2 linked regions of the Cohaesibacter sp. ES.047 genome follow. The protein of the gene in region 1 interacts with the protein of each later gene in a pairwise test. Links are inferred from orthologs where the notes say so. Each region holds a gene or a part of one and is shown in the gene's direction. Other genes may lie near its edges.

What was found. Proteins that work in one complex are often made in the same cells at the same time.
Region 2: the proteins of ligA (region 1) and leuS interact in binary tests that used the Escherichia coli proteins (3 or more experiments, as listed by UniProt). The link is inferred for Cohaesibacter sp. ES.047 from one-to-one orthologs.

Annotation. Positions count from the first base shown.
Region 1 is NZ_LT907844.1:5,023,271-5,026,660, reverse strand. What follows is about bases 335-3,236. They hold ligA (NAD-dependent DNA ligase LigA), read left to right. Parts: upstream 335-676; coding sequence 677-2,797; downstream 2,798-3,236. Other genes in these bases: CPH65_RS23270 (aminopeptidase P family protein), read right to left, coding at 2,822-3,236; recN (DNA repair protein RecN), read left to right, coding at 335-674. Outside these bases: more of recN, read left to right, coding at 1-334; more of CPH65_RS23270, read right to left, coding at 3,237-3,390. UniProt on the Escherichia coli protein: DNA ligase that catalyzes the formation of phosphodiester linkages between 5'-phosphoryl and 3'-hydroxyl groups in double-stranded DNA using NAD as a coenzyme and as the energy source for the reaction.
Region 2 is NZ_LT907844.1:787,997-791,635, reverse strand. What follows is about bases 281-3,431. They hold leuS (leucine--tRNA ligase), read left to right. Parts: upstream 281-612; coding sequence 613-3,231; downstream 3,232-3,431. Other genes in these bases: lptE (LPS assembly lipoprotein LptE), read left to right, coding at 3,218-3,431; CPH65_RS03515 (YggS family pyridoxal phosphate-dependent enzyme), read right to left, coding at 281-395. In the rest of the region: more of CPH65_RS03515, read right to left, coding at 1-280; more of lptE, read left to right, coding at 3,432-3,639.

The DNA of each region.
Region 1 (3,390 bases):
ATCACGGCGAAGAGCGGCTTGTGGCCCTGCGCACTGCTGCGTCAGAAACCCGTGAAGCCTATGACAAGGCAGCCGAAAAGCTGAGCAAGGACCGCGCGACGACCTCCAAGGCGCTGATCAAGGCGGTGATGGCAGAATTGCCCTCGCTCAAGCTGGAAAGTGCGCAGTTTCTTGTCAATCAGTCCAGCGACGCCGAAGCGCGTGCTGCCGAAGGCATTGATCAGATCGAATTCTGGGTACAGACCAACCCGGGCACGCGCCCCGGCCCCATGATGAAAGTGGCCTCGGGGGGCGAGTTGTCCCGCTTTCTGCTCGCGCTCAAGGTGGCCATGGCAGACAAAGGCTCGGCCCCCACGCTGGTGTTTGACGAGATTGATACGGGTGTTGGCGGCGCTGTGGCTGATGCCATTGGGCGGCGTCTTGCGCGGCTTGCCACGAATGTTCAGGTGTTGTCTGTTACCCATGCGCCGCAGGTGGCGTCTCGTGCCGATGCGCACATGCGCATTGCCAAGAACGCGGTCAAGGGCGAGAAACGCGTTGCGACCGGTGTAACGATCATTGATGGCGATCACCGGGAAGAAGAAATTGCCCGCATGCTCGCTGGCGATGTTATTTCGGATGAGGCGCGCGCTGCTGCGCGCCGCCTGATTACCGGTGATAAGGTGAGGGCCTGAGATTGGATCGCGAGAGACTGAGAGAAAAGAAGGTCGACCAGCTTGATGCGACAGAAGCCAAGCAGGAACTGACTTACCTTGCCGAGGAAATTGCCGAGGCGGACAGGCTCTATCATACCGAAGATGCGCCGCTTCTCACTGATGGGCAATATGACGCTCTGCGCAGGCGCAATATGGCGCTGGAGCTTCGGTTCCCCGATCTTCGGCGGGAGGACAGCCCGACCAAACGGGTGGGAGGCGCACCATCTGAGAAATTTGCCAAGATCACCCATGCGGTGCCGATGCTCTCGCTGGACAATGCCTTCAGTGACGAAGACGTGGCAGAGTTTGCCAAACGGGTGCGACGCTTTCTGGGTATCGGGATTGAGGAAGGGTTGGCGATCACGGCGGAGCCTAAGATCGACGGCCTTTCGGCGTCTCTTCGCTATGAAAATGGCGTACTCATCTATGGCGTGACGCGCGGCGACGGATCGGTCGGTGAGGATATCACCGCCAATCTCAAGACCATCGATGCCATCCCGCACAAGCTGAAGGGGCAAGACATCCCCGCGGTTGTCGAAGTGCGCGGCGAGGTCTTCTTCCCGCGCTCCGAGTTTCTGGCGCTCAACAAACGGCAGGAAGAGACCGGCGGCAAGACCTTTGCCAACCCGCGCAATGCTGCAGCCGGGTCCTTGCGTCAGCTCGACGCCGAGATCACCCGATCCCGCAATCTGTCCTTCTTTGCCTATGCCTGGGGCGAGGTGAGCGAGGAGTTGGCTCCGACGCAATATGACGCCGTGCAGCGCATCGCCAGCTGGGGCTTTATTGTCAATGATCAGATGCAGCGTCATGAAACCATCGATGGGCTGCTTGAGCATTACGCCAGCATCGAGGCACAGCGCGCTTTGCTTGATTATGATATCGACGGTGTGGTCTACAAGGTGGACCGTCTCGATTATCAACGGCGGATGGGATTTGTCTCGCGCGCTCCGCGCTGGGCGATTGCGCACAAGTTCCCGGCCGAAAAAGCCAAGACGATCCTCAAGGATATCGAGATTCAGGTCGGCCGCACCGGTGCCCTGACCCCTGTCGCAAAGCTTGAGCCTGTCACAGTCGGTGGGGTGGTGGTTTCGAATGCCACGCTGCACAATGAGGGCGAAATTGAGCGCAAGGACGTGCGGATCGGTGACACGGTCATCGTCCAGCGAGCCGGGGACGTCATACCTCAGGTCGTGGGTGCCGTGATGGAATTGCGGCCCGAAAACACAGAGCCCTTTGTCTTTCCCGAAACGTGCCCCGTGTGTGGGTCCAATGCCGTGCGGGAGAAAAAGGAAAATGGCGAGCTGGATGCCATCCGGCGCTGCACTGGCGGGCTGATCTGTGCCGCGCAGGCAAAGGAACAGCTCAAGCACTTTGTCTCGCGCAATGCCATGGACATTGATGGGCTGGGCGAGAAGCAGGTCTCGGCTTTCTTTGAAGAGGGAATGATCCGCAACGCTGCAGATATTTTCCAACTGAGCAAGATCGATAAAGAAAAGGCGCGCGGGGACCGGCTGCGAGATCGAGACGGATGGGGCGCAACGTCAGCGCGCAACCTGTTCAATGCCATCGATGAGCGCCGCTCGGTTGAGCTCCACCGCTTTGTCTTTGCGCTGGGCATCCGCCATGTGGGCGAGACAACGGCCAAGCTGTTGGGTCGGCATTATGGCAGCTTTCCTGCCTTGCGCGAGGCGATGATCAAGGCAGGCGAGGGGGATAGCGACACTTGGCAGGATTTGCTCGACATCGACGGTATCGGCGCGATTGTTGCGCGATCTGTTGTTGATTTCTTCCGCGAGCAGCATAACGAGGACGTGCTCGACGCGCTACTGGCCGAGGTTACACCTCAAGAAGCGGAAGCTGTGCAGTCCGACAGCTCGGTGTCAGGCAAGACGGTTGTCTTTACTGGCAGTCTTGAGCGCCTGAGCCGAAGCGAAGCCAAGAATCAGGCAGAAAGCCTTGGGGCCAAGGTGTCCGGCTCGGTCTCCAAGAAGACCGACATTCTCGTTGCCGGTCCCGGAGCGGGGTCCAAGCTGAAGAAGGCTGAGGAGCTTGAGATCACAATCATGACCGAGGATGAATGGATCGCCCTCATTGCGGGGTGATCCACTCCTCTTGTTCTGTCCCACTCAATGCAGAGGCTTGGTGGCTTCGGCCAGCCATGCGCGGGTTTCTTCATCGAGATCTGCTGACAATTCGGCAAAAACGCGTTGATGATAATCGTTGAGCCAGTTTTTCTCCTCGGCCGTCAGGAGCTCTGTCGCGATCAGGCGTTGGTCGATCGGGCACAAGGTGAGGGTCTCAAAGGCATGCATCGCCTTTTCCCCACCGTCCGGGATTTTTGGCTCTGACAAGATAAGCAGATTTTCAATGCGAATTCCCCATGCGCCGGATTTGTAATAACCCGGTTCATTGGAGAGGATGTTGCCGGTTTCCAGTTTTGTGCGGCCAGCGGAGGAGATCCGATGCGGGCCTTCATGCACACAGAGGAACGAGCCGACGCCGTGGCCGGTGCCGTGGGCATAATCCAGCCCGGCCTGCCAGAGATGGAAGCGAGCGAGCGTGTCGAGCTGGGCTCCTGTCGTGCCCTCAGGGAACAGGGCCATGGAGAGGCCGATCATGCCCTTGAGCACGCGCGTGAATCGGTCCTTCATTTCATCATTCGGGGTTCCGATGGCCACCGTGCGCGTGATGTCGG
Region 2 (3,639 bases), 4.2 Mb from region 1 along the record:
TCGGACCCGGTGTTGATCTGAACAAACAGATCAACCTGCCGGCTTTGCTTTTCCATTTCCAGTCGAATGGTGCGCGCGATCTTTTTGCGATCCACCGAATGAATGACATCGAACAGAGCAACGGCATCCTTTGCCTTGTTCGATTGAAGTGGGCCGATGAGATGCAGCTCGACACCCTCGAACTCGTCACGCAATTCGGGCCATTTGCCCTTGGCTTCCTGGACCTTGTTCTCACCAAAGACCCTCTGACCGGCCTCAAGTGCCTTTCGGATCACATCAGCATCGAATGTCTTTGAAACAGCGATGAGTGTCACACTATCCTGTGCTCGTTCTGCTTCTTTTTCGCACTCCGCGATGGCCTTGCGAACCTCGGCCAGCTTGGATGATATACCCATCGTCCTTTTTCAAACTCCGACTTGGTGGGACGCCATGAGCGAATCCCGCCCGGCTCTGTCCAGCATTATGCACGACAAATTACCCCCTTCGCATGCACATCGCAAGATTGAACAGGCCCAAAGGGCCGAAATCTGCGAAATGGGTTGACGCAATAGGATAAATCTGGTGAAGGTCAGGCCACTAACGACAAGACAATCGAGGCATTGGCGAAGACCTATGGCGACTGAACGCTACAACGCACGAGAAGCAGAAATCCGCTGGCAACAGACTTGGGATTCCAAGAAAATCTTCCGGACCGAAAACGAAGACCCCCGCCCGAAATACTACGTCCTGGAAATGTTCCCCTACCCGTCTGGACGCATCCACATGGGCCATGTGCGGAACTACACCATGGGCGACGTGGTTGCCCGCTACAAGCGCGCCAAAGGGTTCAACGTTCTGCATCCCATGGGTTGGGATGCTTTCGGCATGCCGGCGGAAAACGCCGCGATGCAGAACAAGATCCATCCCAAGGACTGGACCTACGAAAACATCGCAACGATGCGCGCCCAGCTTCAGCTCATGGGCCTGTCACTGGACTGGGATCGCGAGTTCGCCACCTGCGACGTGGACTATTATCATCGCCAGCAGATGCTGTTTCTCGATTTTGCGGAGAAAGGCCTCGCCTACCGCAAGAATGCCAAGGTCAACTGGGATCCGGTCGATCACACGGTGCTGGCCAACGAGCAGGTTATTGACGGCAAGGGCTGGCGCTCCGGTGCCGAGGTCGAGCAGCGCGAGCTTACCCAGTGGTTTTTCAAGATCACCGACTTCGCCGAAGACCTTTTAGAGGAAATCCAGCATCTCGATCGCTGGCCGGATAAAGTCCGGCTCATGCAGCAGAACTGGATTGGCAAGTCCGAGGGTCTTCAGATCCGCTTCCAACTGACCGAAGAAAGCCATGGTCACTCGGAAATCGAGATCTTCACCACCCGCCCCGACACGCTGTTTGGCGCATCCTTCATGGGTTTGTCCGCCGATCATCCATTGACCAAGGAACTGGCCAAGGACAATCCAGAGCTTCAGGCCTTTGTCGAGCTTTGCCAAAAGATGGGCACGTCTGCGGCCGAACTTGAAACCGCGGAAAAAGTCGGCTTCGATACGGGCCTCGCCGTGGTACATCCGCTCGATCCGGCCATCACCCTGAAGGTCTATGTCGCCAACTTCATCCTCATGGATTATGGCACGGGCGCGATCTTCGCCTGCCCGGCTCATGACCAGCGAGACCTTGATTTTGCTCGCAAATATGATCTTAACGTCACCCCGGTGGTTCTGCCAAAGGGCGAGGACCCCAAAAGCTTTGACGTCGCTGACGAGGCCTACACCGGTGAAGGCACGATCTTCAATTCCGAATTCCTCGATGGCATGTCCATTGCCGACGCTAAAAATGCTGTTGCAGAGAAACTGGAAGCCAACCTCATAGACGGCAAACCTCAGGCCGAACGCAAGGTGCAATATCGCCTGCGCGACTGGGGTATTTCCCGCCAGCGCTATTGGGGCTGCCCTATTCCGATGATCCACTGCGAAGACTGCGGCGTGGTTCCCGAGAAGAAAGAAAATCTGCCGATCAAGCTGCCGGACGACATCAATTTCGACAAACCGGGCAACCCGCTTGACCGTCATCCCACATGGCGCAACTGCACCTGCCCCAACTGTGGCAAACCGGCTCGGCGCGAAACCGACACCATGGACACCTTCGTGGACAGCTCCTGGTATTTCGCCCGCTTCACGGCCCCGCGTCAGGACACGCCGACCGACACCAAAATGGTCGATGAGTGGCTGCCGGTCGATCAGTATATCGGCGGCATCGAGCATGCCATTCTACATCTGCTCTACTCCCGCTTCTTTGCCCGCGCCATGAAGGAAACCGGTCACATGACCGTCAAGGAGCCCTTCAAGGGCCTCTTCACGCAGGGCATGGTCAACCACGAAACCTACAAGGGTAAAGATGGACGCTGGGTCTCCCCCGCAGAAATCACCATACAGGACGCGGATGGAAAGCGCAGCGCAACACACAATGAAACCGGCGAACCCATCACCATCGGCTCCGTCGAGAAGATGTCGAAATCCAAGAAGAATACCGTGGACCCGACCGACATCATCGAGACGTTCGGTGCCGACACGGCCCGCTGGTTCATGCTCTCCGACAGCCCTCCGGAACGCGACGTGATCTGGACCGAAGCCGGCGCCGAAGGGTCTCACCGCTTCATTCAGCGCATCTGGCGCCTTGTCGTTGACAGCGCCGAGTTCATCGGATCGAACATCCCGGCCAAACCGGAGCGCTTCAGCGACGAAGCACTCTCCTTGCGCAAGGCCAGCCACAAGACACTGGCTGCTGTTGAATCCAACATCGAACAGCTGGGCTTCAATCGCTCGGTCGCGCAGATCTACCAGTTGGTCAACAACATCGCCGCCGTGGTCAAGAAAGACAAGCTCGACGCCGATCCATCCCTCGTCTGGGCGCTCAATGAAAGCATGGAGCTGCTCATCATGATGGCCGCGCCAATGATGCCGCATCTGGCAGAAGAATGCTGGAGCCTTCTCGGCAAGGATGGCCTTGTTTCCACCCATGCATGGCCGCAAACCGACAAAGCCATGCTGGTCGAAGACGAATTGACCCTGCCCATTCAGATCAACGGCAAAAAACGCGGCGAAATAACCGTTGCTGCTGATGCAGATCAGGCTACAATCGAGCAGGCCGTTCTGGAATCGGATCCCGTGATCAAGGCTCTGGATGGCAACCAGCCACGCAAGATCATTGTAGTGCCGAAAAGGATCGTCAATGTTGTCGTTTAATCGCAAAGTCAGGGCAGGCTCTCTTTCACTGGTGGCCTGCCTCGGCCTTGGACTGGCTTTGTCGGCCTGTCAGGTGCGTCCGCTCTATTCTACCGCTCCGACGATCACGGATCAGAGCCTGTCGGCGGAGTTGGCGAGCGTTCAGATCGAACCCGCCAACAATCGTGTGGAGCAAGAGATCCGGAACCACCTGATCTTTGCTTTCACCGGCGGTGGAGAAGCAGCCACGCCCGCCTATCGGCTCGACATCGCACTCAAGAACACAAACAACTCCTTTGATATCGAAAACGGAACCGGCCTTGCCAAAACCACGCGCGTCAGCCTGACGGCAACCTACAAGCTCATCAAGATCGCCGATGGCACGATCGCCACGACAGGCTCGAGCTTCTTTACCGCTTCCTTTGCCCG